Regions from separate parts of the Bartonella sp. SL317 genome, predicted to be linked through region 2. Evidence: predicted binding sites of a transcription regulator. Region 2 holds the regulator's gene; the other holds the start of a gene.

Region 1 (7,459 bases), 980 kb from region 2:
AAACCCCGCATTGGAATGAGTACCCAGAAATTTTCTGTCAATTTGTTGCGCATTCACTCTCGTTTGAGAGGCGCGCATAAAATACATGTGTGCGGGGTGGGAAGCTGCTGCTGCTTGTACTTGAGATGATGAAAATCCGAGAGCAAAACAAATTGAATTGCTGAAGACAGCCTTTGGACGTTCTTAAAAATATTCCTTTAGTTTTTGTTCATTCGCTCTTATTTTAGAGGCATGCGCATTTTTCGTTTAGGATATGTGGCTGCGGTTTATGCGCTTGATGCTGCGGTTGATGTGTTTTGGTCAAGATAGGGCAGCTTTTATCTTGAACAATGATAATTGGCTGGGAAGGCAAATTGAATTGCTGAAAACAGCCTTTCGGGGGAGATATGTTCTTTGTTTTGCGCGAAGGGGAAATGTCAGCGGAACACATACAAAAAGAAATCGCAAAAGCTTCTCTTCAGACACCGACATTGGAACTTGAAACCCCGCATTGGAATGAGTACCCAGAAATTTTCTGTCAATTTGTTGCGCATTCACTCTCGTTTGAGAGGCGCGCATAAAATACATGTGTGCGGGGTGGGAAGCTGCTGCTGCTTGTACTTGAGATGATGAAAATCCGAGGGCAAAACAAATTGAATTGCTGAAAACAGCCTTTGGACGTTCTTAAAAAATATTCCTTTAGTTTTTGTTCATTCGCTCTTATTTTAGAGGCACCCATATTTTTCGTTTAGGATATGTGGCTGTGGTTTATGCGCTTGATGTTGCGGTTGATGTGTTTTGGTCAAGATAGGGCAGCTTTTATCTTGAACAATGATAATTGGCTGGGAAGGCAAATTGAATTGCTGAAAACAGCCTTTCGGGGGAGATATGTTCTTTGTTTTGCGCGAAGGGGAAATGTCAGCGGAACACATACAAAAAGAAATCGCAAAAGCTTCTCTTCAGACACCGACATTGGAACTTGAAACCCCGCATTGGAATGAGTACCCAGAAATTTTCTGTCAATTTGTTGCGCATTCACTCTCGTTTGAGAGGCGCGCATAAAATACATGTGTGCGGGGTGGGAAGCTGCTGCTGCTTGTACTTGAGATGATGAAAATCCGAGAGCAAAACAAATTGAATTGCTGAAGACAGCCTTTGGACGTTCTTAAAAATATTCCTTTAGTTTTTGTTCATTCGCTCTTATTTTAGAGGCATGCGCATTTTTCGTTTAGGATATGTGGCTGCGGTTTATGCGCTTGATGCTGCGGTTTATGTGTTTTGGTCAAGATAGGGCAGCTTTTATCTTGGATGATGATAATTGGCTGGGAAGGCAAATCGAATGACTGAAAAGAGCTTTTCGGGGGAAATATTTTCTTTGTTTTGCGCGAAGAGGAAATGTTAGTGGAACACATACAAAAGGAAATCGCAAAAGTTTCTCTTCAGACACCGACATTGGAACTTGAAACCTCGCATTGGAATGAACACTCAGAAATTTTCCGTCAATTTGTTGCGCATTCACTCTCGTTTGAGAGGCGCGCATAAAATATATGTGCGCAGGGTGGGAAGCTGCTGCTGCTTGTACTTGAGATGATGAAAATCCGAGGGCAAAACAAATTGAATTGCTGAAAACAGCCTTTGGACGTTCTTAAAAAATATTCCTTTAGTTTTTGTTCATTCGCTCTTATTTTAGAGGCACCCATATTTTTCGTTTAGGATATGTGGCTGTGGTTTATGCGCTTGATGTTGCGGTTGATGTGTTTTGGTCAAGATAGGGCAGCTTTTATCTTGAACAATGATAATTGGCTGGGAAGGCAAATTGAATGACTGAAAAGAGCCTTTCGGGGGAAATATTTTCTTTGTTTTGCGCGAAGGGGAAATGTCACCAGAACAAATAAAAAAAGAAATTGTAAAAGTTTCTCTTCAGACACCGACATTGGAACTTGAAACCTTGCATTGGAATGAACACTCAGAAATTTTCCGTCAATTTGTTGCGCATTCACTCTCGTTTAGAGGCGCGCATAAAATATATGTGCGCAGGGTGGGAAGCTGCTGCTGCTTGTACTTGAGATGATGAAAATCCGAGGGCAAAACAAATTGAATTGCTGAAAACAGCCTTTGGACGTTCTTAAAAATATTCCTTTAGTTTTTGTTCATTCGCTCTTATTTTAGAGGCATGCGCATTTTTCGTTTAGGATATGTGGCTGCGGTTTATGCGCTTGATGTTGCGGTTTATGTGTTTTGGTCAAGATAGGGCAGCTTTTATCTTGGATGATGATAATTGGCTGGGAAAACAAATAGAATGACTGAAAACGGCCTTTCGGGGGAAATATTTTCTCTGTTTTGCGCGAAGGGGAAATGTTAGTGGAACAAATAAAAAAAGAAATCGTAAAAGCTTCTCTTCAGACACTGACATTGGAACTTGAAACCCCGCATTGGAATGAGTACCCAGAAATTTTCTGTCAATTTGTTGCGCATTCACTCTCGTTTGAGAGGCGCGCATAAAATATATGTGTGCGGGGTGGGAAGCTGCTGCTGCTTGTACTTGAGATGATGAAAACCCCGTGGGAAATATATATCATCCATAGAGAAGCATTTTTAATACTTATGAATGTAGGTATCTTCTCTTTGCTTACTGGTGATGGCTTAAGCGTTATGACATTGAAGATGAGATAGAAGGTGAAGATGAAATAAAAGGAAAAGTTTTATTCTTTATTTGGCTTATCTTATAGGGTGCGAATGGTTTTGTTCGAGTCCATTTGTGATCTTGTTCTATAAAGGTGCTGTTTGTTCGTGTATCATACTGTATAAATGCATGATGCGTGGCTGTCTTGATTACTGGTTTTATGTTTTGCTGCTGTTTTCTTTGGGGGTGAGCCTTTATTCAAAAGAGGGAAATGTGTATAAACTGGAATTTATGGCAGAGACGATTCGTATTATAGGCATTGATCCCGGATTACGTTATACTGGATGGGGCGTTATCGATCTTGCGGGTAATCGTCTTCAGTTTGTTGCTGCAGGGACGGTTTCTTCTGATGTGCAGTGTGATTTAGCTTCCAGACTCTGTCAGATCCATAAAGGTCTTTCAGAGGTTGTACATCAATTTATGCCCCATGAAGCGGCGGTGGAACATGTGTTTGTCAATAAGGATGCTACGGCAACTTTAAAACTTGGGCAAGCACGTGCAATCGCGCTGTTGGTTCCTGCGCAAGCCAATCTCCCTGTTTTTGAATATGCTCCTAACAAAGTGAAAAAATCAGTTATTGGTGTTGGGCATGGCGCTAAAGAACAAATCCATATGATGGTAAAAGTTTTGCTCCCACGGGCTGAATTTGATAGCAGTGATGCGGCTGATGCTCTTGCGCTTGCTCTTTGTCATAGTATGCATCGTAAGAGTGTTAACCAATCTTATCAGGCAAGGGTGGCGATATGATTGGGATGGCAACATGATAAACAAATTAAAGAACATTTCCATATCTTTATCTTTGAGGATCATAGCCTTTTGGATATTGACGGTGTGGGGTAGATTGTTGTGTCAAATTGGTTTTATACAATGTGAAAGAATGGGCTGGTCTTATCAGGCAAGGGTGGTGATATGATCGGGGTAAAAACATGATTGGCAAATTAAAGGGCACGCTTGAGCATATCTTTGAGGACCATATCGTTCTGGATGTTCATGGTGTGGGGTATGTTGTTTTTATCTCCAATCGGTTGCGTCCTTCTTTACCTGAAGTTGGGGAGACATTAAGTCTCTTTATTGAAACCCATGTGCGTGAAGAGGCAATCCGTCTTTTTGGTTTTGCCACAAGAGCTGAACAGGAGTGGTTTTGTATGCTTCAAAATGTTCCAGGGGTAGGGGCAAAGGTTGCTTTGGCAATCTTGGGAACTTTATCACCTGATGAACTTGCACAAGCCATTGCTTTAAACGATGGGGCGATGATTAGTCGAGCACCAGGCGTTGGTAAAAAAGTCAGTGAAAGAATTGTGGGTGAGTTAAAAAGTAAAACACTTCCCTTTGAACAGGCGGTCAAGACGGTTTCGGTTTCTCAGAACGAGAGGGTTAATCAACCTGCACAAGATGCGCTTTCCGCATTGATGACGCTAGGCTTTGAACGTGAGAAAGCCGCGCGGGCTCTTGCTCTTGCGATGAATACTCTTGAAGGGGAAACCGTTTCTTCTGCTCTGCTTATCCGCCATAGTCTCAAATTGCTTTCTTCTCCTACTTGAATAAAAGGTCACAATGCATAAAGATGAAGATCAACGCCTTTTGGGGGCAGCACCCCTTCCAAACGACCCCGATCGTTCCTTAAGACCTCAAGTTCTCGATGACTTTATTGGCCAAGAAGCGGCACGGGCTAATTTAAAAATATTTATTGAAGCTGCAAAAACGCGGCAAGAAGCGCTGGATCATGTTTTGTTTGTGGGACCACCAGGGCTGGGAAAAACAACGCTTTCACAGATTATGGCCAAAGAATTAGGCGTTAATTTTCGCTCTACTTCAGGGCCAGTTATTGCTAAAGCAGGCGATTTAGCCGCTCTCTTGACCAATCTTGAAGAACGTGATGTGTTGTTTATTGATGAAATTCATCGCTTAAATCCAGCCATTGAAGAAATTCTTTATCCCGCCATGGAAGATTATCAACTCGATTTGATCATTGGAGAGGGGCCGGCGGCGCGCTCGGTTAAAATTGATCTGGCTAAATTTACTTTGGTGGCAGCAACCACACGGTTGGGGCTTTTGACCACACCACTGAGAGACCGTTTTGGTATCCCCATTCGTCTTAATTTTTATACGATAGAAGAATTAGAATATATTGTGCAGCGCAATGCACGGCTTTTTGCCGTTAATATTAGTGATGATGGTGCGCATGAAATTGCACGCCGCGCCCGCGGGACACCGCGCATCGCTGGACGGCTTTTACGGCGCGTTTGTGATTTTGCTTTGGTAAAACAGGCAAAACAAATTGACCGGAAAATCGCTGATGAAGCGCTTTCTCGCCTTGAGGTGGATCATTTAGGCCTTGATCCGCTGGACCGGCGTTATTTACTCCTGATTGCCGAAACTTTTTTAGGGGGACCAGTAGGCATTGAAACGATTGCTGCTGCTTTATCAGAGCCGCGTGATGCGATTGAAGATATCGTTGAACCGTATCTTCTCCAACAAGGCTTTATTCAAAGAACGGCGCGTGGACGCATTCTCACGGAAAAGGCTTGGAGCCATTTAGGACTTGTCGCGCCTGCTTCAACCTCTATACAAAAGCGTGCTCAACTTTCTGATGCTCAAGATAATGCATCACTTCAGACGTCTTTATGGGATGGGGAAGAGGACTAAGGCATCTTTTTAAAGAAACTGTGTGAATATTTTATAGCAAAATAGCAAGGTCATAAAATACAAGAGGCATTTTTCTTGTCCTTGTGTTCTGATCGAAAGGGTTTAGAACGCGTGAGGTTTTTGTATTTTTTGCTTTTCATAACTTCAACACAAAAATGTGTTCAATATTTTTATTGATAAACAATTTGCTATCTTAAGTGATTTTATGGGACATAAAGTTAATGACAGAAATAACGCCTTTAAAGAGCAATCATACAAGTGCTTTTCATAATTTTCAGGTGCGCGTTTATGTGGCTGATACAGATTTTTCCGGGGTGGTTTATCATGCCCGTTATTTAGAATTTTTTGAACGGGGACGTTCAGAGTTTTTAAGGGATACCGGTTTTAATAATAAGATGTTAGCTGCAGGGGTTGAGGGGGAAAAACTATTTTTTGTTGTGCGTCATATGGAAATTAGTTTTTTTAAACCAGCCAAAATTGATAACCTTTTAGTGGTTAAAACGCGTGTTGATCATATCCAAGGGGCGCGCTTTTTTATGGAGCAATCTATTATGCATGAGGCAATCACGTTGGTAACAGCAAAAGTTGAAATTGCTTTGATTAATGAGGAAGCAAAACCACGACGTTTACCCAAAGAGCTTTTTGCAAAAATGCTGGTTTAAAAGTGTTTTTGCCTATACGCTTCATAAAAGCTCTATGGGACATCTATGAATCTAAAATCTAAGGGCTTTGTTTCGCCGACACAGGGCAGATAAATCATAGGATCTAGCAAAGAAAGCATTTCTGCTACTTGGCTACAAAAAATGGGAGATGATGCCTTATACAATCTATCATGTCTCAGTCTGCGTTATTGTTTAGATTAATGTTTTATCGTCCATTGTGTCCATAAGTTCAAGATATTCTTTTTTTAAGAGATATCTCTTAAAACACGTCACACCCATTTCGCGATGGCGCTTTGTGAATGGTGTAGCGATAAATCCATTGAGTATTGCCATCTTTACGCTTATGAAAAAGCAAGCCGGCACCATCATACGCTTTGCCAGCCTTTGAGTGTTGCGGACTAAACCTTTGGCTTGTAAGGCGGTTCATGAAAAGCCCTTTTTATTTCTTTCTTATACAGTTTGATCCACATGGCTCTTTGCGCTTGTTATGTGTAAGTGGATGGTTTTGATTGATACAACATGAGAGAGAGATTTGAAATGAGAGAATCTTACGTTATTTTGGACCCTCATTCAATATAGAAAACAGTAAATTATCATTATAAAACAATGCACCATTCTCTTTTGAAGAGAGATTTTGTTGGCAAAGAAATAACAAAACAGATTGAAATTTATTTTTATGATTATAATACTTATGATAAAGAATATATTCATTTATAACAATAATAATCGAGACTTATTCAAGTTGAATAAGAATTTTCCTTAAGATTTTCTCATGTAAAATCTGGACGCATTTTTATCAAAATTATTTTCTTATCACATGATGAAATGGGAAAATCTGATGAAATGGGGAAGCTTGCATGGCGAAAAAGCTATACCATAAAAATACCTCTTCATAAAATGTCTTAGAGTATTAAGAAGTTGTCATAATATTGGAGGATCTGTGTTAAGGGGGCTGGTGTGCTCTTTTATGAAATGTAAGGAGGCTGGAGTAGATTTTATATTTAAGGGGGGATAGCGTTATGTTCTTTATGGGGACGGTCGCGAAATGAGCTTGGATACGCAATATCTCTTTAAAATCAGTGTGTAAATAAGCAATGCAACAAAATACTGCAAGCCAGTATAAGCCGTAAGGTTGGAGCTTTTTTCAAAACACTTAAAGACTGTTTGAAGCTATTCTTATGACTGCATTGTCATTTGATATGACAAGAAAGAGCACTTATTTCTAATGCATGGTTTTATGTGCTTTTTAAATGCAAGAAATGAGAACGAGGTCAAAACATAGCTGAAACGCATGGCTAAAATGTCTTTTTTATTTAGAGTTTTAAAAGCATATTATTTTATTTGACTTCTATTTTTCCTTCAAAGGGACAAAAATTTTTAACGCAATTGGGTCGTAAACTTTTCAGATTTTGTTGAGAAAACTCTAAAGAGATTTACATACATGGTATTGGTTTGAATCTATGTATTATTCTATACTCGATATTTAGTG
Region 2 (7,459 bases):
ATTTCTTCATGAGATATTACCTTGGATGTTTTCGAAGATTACAAAGTCGAATCAAAAGAAAATATTTCCTTCCTTTTGGACTTCATATTCTTTTCCAATTAGATTGTATAACCGTTTTTAGAGATTGTACAAACAGCTCACAAAATCCACTTGCCTATCATTGAGAAAAAGCTGTCATAGCAGAAAAAATTATGCGCTCTATTTAGAAAGCAAGAATAAACAAGTACCATCCTAGCAATAGATTGGAGAGACTTTCTAAATTATTCATAATAACACTTAACTCTGATCTTCTTTATCGCTTTTTATTTGAAAATGATATTGATCAAAAATCAACACTTTTTCTTAAAACGGTTGTAGCCAATTGAACTTTGTTTTTTTGTTGAGCTTACTTATAGAAGCAACTTGATCGAATGGAACGGGCTTATCAGCCATGATAGGACCAACTTCTGGCAATTTCACTGCAATAGTTTTTCTTCTTTTCGAAATATTTTCTAACGCTAATGAATATGAGGGAGCATTTCCAGGAGTATAAGAAGCCATTAAATATGCACCATCATAGTGGCCAACGGGAGCTTCAGAAATATACTCTACTTTAACATCTGCGACCCCCTTATCTACATAACCAAGGATTGCTGCAGCTTGTTTGGATAAATCAATGATACGGTCTTTCATAAAAGGTCCGCGATCATTCACTCTAACAATAAGTGAAGATCCATTTTTTAAATTAGTAACACGAGCATAGCTAGGCAAAGGCATTGTAGGATGAGCAGCCGTCAAAAGATTCATGTCATAAATTTCACCGTTAGCCGTTAAACGCCCATGAAAATCTGAACCATACCATGATGCTTCGCCAACACGTTTATAGGTTGGATCATGTTCAGGATAATACCATTTCCCTTTTATTCGGTAAGGTTTACCAACAACGGCCCGTCCACGTTTGTTTTCTTTTGATTGATTTTTCTTATTGGACATTTGCTTTGGTAGAACAGAAGTATCTACGTCAATTGGTTTATTATAATGGGAATCTTTTATTGAAAAATGTGCAGTTTGGCTTGCGCAACAAGATGCCAATGACTGAGAAATAACGATCATAGAAAATAATTGAAGTGTCGGTTTAATAATAGAAGCAAAATTCTTTTTATTTTTTGAAGGCATTTATTCAGTCCACTTATTTTTGTTAAGTACTGCTGTAAAAAAAACGTCACGCTCTCTGCACACGAGAGGACAATTCACGTTTCTAAATAATTTCTCTCGCTCTCGCGCATACACCACCCTTAAACCCAGCCTTCTATCAAAAAATTAACATATTGCTAACCATTTTGTGACTTTCATAGGAAATAAATGCACTATGTAAAAATGTTAAAAAATAAAAAATAAAAAAATCAATACGTTAGTGAAAAGTCATCTCATAATATAAATTGTGAATAAGTATGATGATTTGCTTATTTCATCTAATATAGAGAGTATAAAAAAATCAAACCATGAATTGTGAAAACGAGCAGCCACATCTGCTATCAATTCAGATGTCATTGCATCATGGAGTTTAAAGCACTTTTGGTTTAGACTGGAGAATATTCTATCAAAATGTTTGATGGAAAACAGTTGCCTGAAGAATCAATAAAAAACTCAAAAACAATTAGGATAGTTAAAAAAACTAAAAGGAATCGAAGCAGCAAAGATTCTCTAAATTTTGTATAGGCTATTGGTATTATTTAAATTTGGTGAGCGCGCAGGGATTCGAACCCTGGACCTACTGATTAAAAGTCAGTTGCTCTACCAGCTGAGCTACGCGCTCTCATACAAGCTATCTAGTTTGCAGAAAGTGAGGGGAACATACGGTTGACTTTTCATTTGGTCAACACCTTTTAAAAAAAAATATTATTATTTTTTCTAGTTATCAATAATTTTTGTTTTTTCTCCCTTTCCTTATCATAGCATAGTTACTCTTTGATCTTCTTTTGAAATCTCGATAAAAATAATTTAACTATAAAAATATCTCATAGATTTGAAGCACTAAAATTATAAGCTCTCCCCTTTTTCTCCTTACATGGGCAGTTGAGCATCATGGGGTGAGTAGAAAACACTCTTTTTTATCGCCTCATGTTTTAGTTTTCAATTTTTAATATGCATAAAGATTAATATAACCTATTGATTTTTTTTAATTTCTTTATCATCTCGAATGAGAGATATCAAATACTGCGAGGTTTTCGCATTTCAAATTGTTGTATATTGAAACAATAAAATCATTTGTTTGGCCAACATAAGGAGAAGAATAAAACGATTAAAAATGAAAATGCTTCGTGTATTTCTTTTTAACAACAAAAACTTATCGTAACATGAAGGTTGGGAAAAGTAGTATGATGCTATAGGACTGTTGAAATGTGAAGATAGCATTGCTCAATAGGTTTTATTGTAGTGGTAAGATTATTTTGATGGAAGCAAGCATCAAGCATATTGAGAGATATTCTTTAAAAAAAATATTTGAATGTGAAGTAAGGGCATTTTGAGGATGCGACTTTTTATTCATGCAAAATGATTCTATAACGAAAGTCAATTGTTCTATAAAATGAAGAAGATATGGAACAAAAAAAATTTAATCTCATTGAAAATATCAAATATGATTATACGTGACATTCATTATTGTAGCTGTAGATCATTGAACTAAAAAATAAGAAAATAGAAATGATATGCAAATTTTTTAAGTTTTTATACGAGAAATTAAAAAATACATAGATCTATTAAAAATAGAAAGGCGATACTGATCATAACTTTAGTTTCGGATAATTCAATCAGAGTTATAAAATATTATTTTTTAAATATTAATGTATTTTAATAATATATAAAAATATTATGATACCTTTATTAAAGTAAAATTTTATAATTATCACACATTAAATATGTATATAAATAAACATATTGTCTAATTAACTTTATATATAAGATAAAAATTAAGGAAAATAATTTTGATTTAGCTCAAAAAATGTAGAATTATTTTATATACATGTATTTTTTACGGTAATATTTTTTATTCTTTTGATTGGAACACTGAATGCTAACATGTAAACAATATGAGCTGCTTTTATTTATTCACAATCATATAAAAGAAATTGGTGTTTCTCCTTCTTTTGAAGAAATGAAAAATGCTTTAGAACTTTCTTCAAAGTCTGGCATTCATAAGCTCATGATAGCCTTAGAACAACGAGGTTTTATACGTCGTTTACACAATCGTGCTCGTGCAGTGGAGGTGATTCGACTCCCTGAAAAAATAACATTTAACCTTTCTCTAGCACGTAAGATTTCCCCTAGTATGATAGAAAAAAATAAAAGGGAAATATCAAAAAACTTGACTAATCCTGATAATTTAGAGGTAGAGAAAAAACAAAATACTACCATTCCTATTATGGGACGTATTTCTGCGAGCGTGCCCGCCTCTGCTATCCTGCAACAAATAAGCACACTTTCTCTTCCACATGATATGGTTAATAAAGGTGAACACTATGCATTAGAAGTTAAGGATAATTCTATGGCGGAGGCTGGTATCCTTGATAAAGATACGATTATTGTCAAACGTCAAAATACAGCAATATCAGGTGAAATTATTGTCGCATTTATTGATAAAAAAGAGGCAACATTAAAACGTTATCGACGCAAAGGAACCTCAGTTGCATTAGAAGCCGCTAATCCTCATTACGAAGCGCGTACATACAAATCCGAACGTGTAGAAATACAAGGAAAACTTACCGGACTTATTCGTAAATATTAAAAAATAAACCTATATACGCGATAGATATTGCAATAAAATGCAGCATAAAAAACTACGGAGTGTTTTTTGATATTATTATGCTATCTATACGTAGTTGATTTTCTTCCTACAGCTAAAAATGTGCCTCAATCGGTCTATAAACAATCAAAATCTCTGTTGAGCGAGTTTCAACTTTCCTCCCTCCCCTTCCCTCTTATATTTTTTACTTAATGCAAGGCTCAATAAGTAAGCATAAATATATTGATTTATAATGATAATTTAGTGTTATTCATATTGAATTAGACATTCAAATAACATAAGCTTTTCTCATTTCAAATCTCTCTATCTTGATCAATCAAAATCACTTGTTTGCACGTCAAAAGCGGGGTTGGCGTGTGGGTGAAAATTGTATAAGAAAGAGCTAAAAATGGCTTTTATGAACTGTCTTCCGTGCCAAGGTTTGTTGGCAACATTTTAGAGCTAGCAAATAGTGCGATGATGCCGGTTTTTTTTAATATTCAGCACGTACCTAAAAAACTTGAATGCTTTAAGGGGCTGTCTTATATCATCGTCCTTAATAAAAATATTTGACAGCGCAATAAGATAAAATTGTAAGCATACACAAAATATTATAGAAAAAAATCAAATAAATTTGTAACAGATTGTTATGTATAAAAATAAAGCACATTTATTGACTTTTTAAGTCAAAAAAATGGAATGCAATCGTTCATCATAATTATAGGGTTATCATGGTCGCTCCTCGTATTAGTTTTGTTTCCCTCGGATGTCCAAAAGCACTCGTAGATTCTGAGCGAATTATTACAAGCCTCCGCTCTGAAGGGTATGAAATTTCACGCCAACACCAAGGGGCTGATGTCGTTATTGTGAATACCTGTGGTTTTCTTGACTCTGCCAGAAAAGAATCATTAGACAATATTGAGGAAGCTCTCAAAAAAAATGGAAAAGTTATTGTAACAGGGTGTCTTGGTGCTGATCCTGATGTTATTCGACAAACATACCCTAATGTATTGGCCATTACAGGACCCCAAGCTTATGAAAGTGTTATAGAAGCTGTTCATAAAGCGATTCCTCCCGTTCATGATCCTTTTCTTGATTTAGTTCCTCCCCAAGGGATTCGTTTAACACCTCGCCATTATGCCTACCTAAAGATTTCTGAAGGATGCTCTAATCGGTGTAGCTTTTGTATCATCCCTACACTGCGTGGTGATCTTACTTCACGCCCCATCAGTGACGTTCTTCGCGAAGCTGAAAAACTCGTACAAGCGGGTGTAAAAGAACTTTTGGTTATTTCGCAAGATACGAGTGCTTATGGTATTGATCTGAAATATCTCGAAAACTCTTGGAAAGATCGCACAATTAAAACAAAATTTTTTGATCTGTGTCGCGAACTAGGCGATATGGGGATCTGGATACGTATGCATTACGTTTATCCTTATCCTCATGTGGATGAAGTTATTGAACTTATGGCAGCTAAAAAAATTCTCCCTTATCTGGATATTCCTTTTCAGCATGCATCACCGACTGTTTTACGTCATATGAAACGTCCTGCTCTTATGGAAAAAACAAACCGTAGAATTGAAAAGTGGCGAAAAATATGTCCAGATCTCGCTTTACGATCAACATTTATTGTTGGGTTTCCAGGCGAAACAAATGACGATTTTAATATGTTGCTAGAATGGTTAGAAGAAGCAAAAATTGAACGCGCTGGATGCTTTAAATATGAAGAAGTAAAAGGAGCTGTTGCAAATGATTTGGGATTAGAAAATATTCCTGAAGACGTAAAAGAAAACCGCTGGCATCGTTTTATGGCAAAACAACAACAAATTTCTGCACATCTTTTAAAGAAAAAAATTGGAAAAAGACTCCAAGTGCTTATCGATGAAAGTCAAGGAAAAGTAGCCAAAGGACGAAGTCAATATGATGCTCCAGAAATAGATGGTGTTGTCCATATATCATCGCGACGCCCCTTGCGTGTCGGTGAATTTGTCACCGTTAAAATTGAACAATCGGATTCTTATGATCTTTATGGTATAGCTGTTTGAAATTTTGGCTTTTTCTTTTCTCAATGCTGAAGATTTCTATCCGTATCGGTTAGAAAATTGTTTTCCATGATAGAGTCTGAATTACTTATATAATTTACTTCATGAGAATTTGCGGACAATCCCTGTCCTTAAGAATTTCTAGACACTCTAAAAATATTTAATTTAACAAGAAGTTAGCTATTATTTTGGTTGATCGTCATTTTAAATGACAGTGTTTTACGGCACAACAAGATAAGATAAAACCTACAAACCTCTTTCGTTTTTATTTTAAAAAGCGTAAATCAAGAATCATATTATTATTGGACTGTCATTGGTTATTTAAAAAAGCTTTTTAAATTGTGTTTTATGCATATCAGAGCGTCGCTTACGATATCATGGGGACTTTTTATGGATACAATATAAGAAAATTCGAAATAAAACGCCTATGGCTGTTAAATTGCAAAGCAATAAAATCATTATAAATAAGTATCTTATCTCAAATTCTTTAAACTTATTTTTTAATATCTCATTTTTATGAACATGTTTTAAAATCAAAGAATTTCTTATCGAGTAAGTGACTTGGACGCACATTCGTTAAAGCGCGAATCATTGTATCTTTACGTCCTAGCATTTGTTTTTCGATATTTTTTAACATTTCTTTCATGGCATTACGTTGTAAACCATCTTGGCTACCGCAAAGATTACAAGGAATAATCGGAAATTGCATTGCTTGAGCAAATTTTTCCATATCTTCCTCAGCGGCATAGACAAGAGGACGTAACACAAAAAGATCTCCTTCATCATTTTTAAGTTTGCCAGGCATAGCGGCTAATCGGCCCCCGTGAAACAAATTCATAAAAAATGTTTCCAAAACATCATCTCGATGATGACCAAGAACTAATGCAGAACACCCCTCTTCACGTGCAATGCGATAGAGATTACCACGTCGCAATCGAGAACAAAGTGAACAATATGTCTGTGTTTCTGCTAATTTATCTGTAACAATGGAATAAGTATCCTGATACTCAATACGATAGGGAATTTTATAAGAGCTTAAAAAATCTGGAAGAATATGTTTAGGAAATCCTGGTTGTCCCTGATCAAGATTACAAGCAAGAATTTCAACGGGTAGAAGACCACGCCATTTTAAATCTAAAAGAAGTGCTAATAAACCATAAGAGTCTTTTCCGCCTGATAAAGCGACAAGCCATTTTTTTCCAGTAGAGAACATAGAAAAATCATCCAAAGCTTGTCGCATATGACGCAAAAGCCGCTTGCGTAATTTATTAAACTCCACATTTGAAGGAGCCCGCCGAAATATGGGATGACAATTATCTTCTTCGCTTGCCAAAAGATTATCTTTCTCTTTGTTTTCTTCTATTGCCTGATATTCAACGAAAACATTATTCATAAGACTATGTCCTGCACAAGTAATAGCTTGTTTTGCAAAGACAAAAACAAACATAAAGCAAGTTTATATTTATATTTTTTGAATTTATAAAAACAGATACGAAAAAAAGAAATGGAACTATATAAGCCTATAACACTAGAATAGTGTAATAAACTCAACATAGAACCATTTCCAAAACACTTCCTAACTTCAAAGATTATAAAAACAACACAATAGTTTGAAATTATAACAATAGAAGAGAAACAATTTTTCTTATAGAAAAAT

What was found. Region 2 encodes LexA, which represses DNA repair genes until DNA is damaged. Its sites were predicted from a motif close to TGTTCNNNNTGTGTTCNG; they were not measured.
Region 1: the regulator LexA is predicted to act here: its motif matches at 2,745-2,762, upstream of ruvC (crossover junction endodeoxyribonuclease RuvC).

Annotation. Positions count from the first base shown of each region.
Region 1 covers NZ_CM185144.1:598,747-606,205, reverse strand. Annotated here, with positions in the region: gene AC6ER9_RS02965 (hypothetical protein) at 1,381-1,521, shown strand; partial or broken gene AC6ER9_RS02960 (DUF1465 family protein) at 1,844-2,108, shown strand; gene ruvC (crossover junction endodeoxyribonuclease RuvC) at 2,894-3,409, shown strand; gene ruvA (Holliday junction branch migration protein RuvA) at 3,589-4,203, shown strand; gene ruvB (Holliday junction branch migration DNA helicase RuvB) at 4,217-5,308, shown strand; gene ybgC (tol-pal system-associated acyl-CoA thioesterase) at 5,530-5,970, shown strand; gene AC6ER9_RS02935 (DUF4102 domain-containing protein) at 6,230-6,397, opposite strand.
Region 2 covers NZ_CM185144.1:1,939,651-1,947,109, forward strand. Annotated here, with positions in the region: gene AC6ER9_RS08085 (septal ring lytic transglycosylase RlpA family protein) at 343-1,155, opposite strand; tRNA gene AC6ER9_RS08090 (tRNA-Lys) at 1,720-1,795, opposite strand; gene lexA (transcriptional repressor LexA) at 3,050-3,763, shown strand; gene rimO (30S ribosomal protein S12 methylthiotransferase RimO) at 4,492-5,805, shown strand; gene ttcA (tRNA 2-thiocytidine(32) synthetase TtcA) at 6,317-7,195, opposite strand; gene rpsD (30S ribosomal protein S4) at 7,459-7,459, opposite strand, start outside.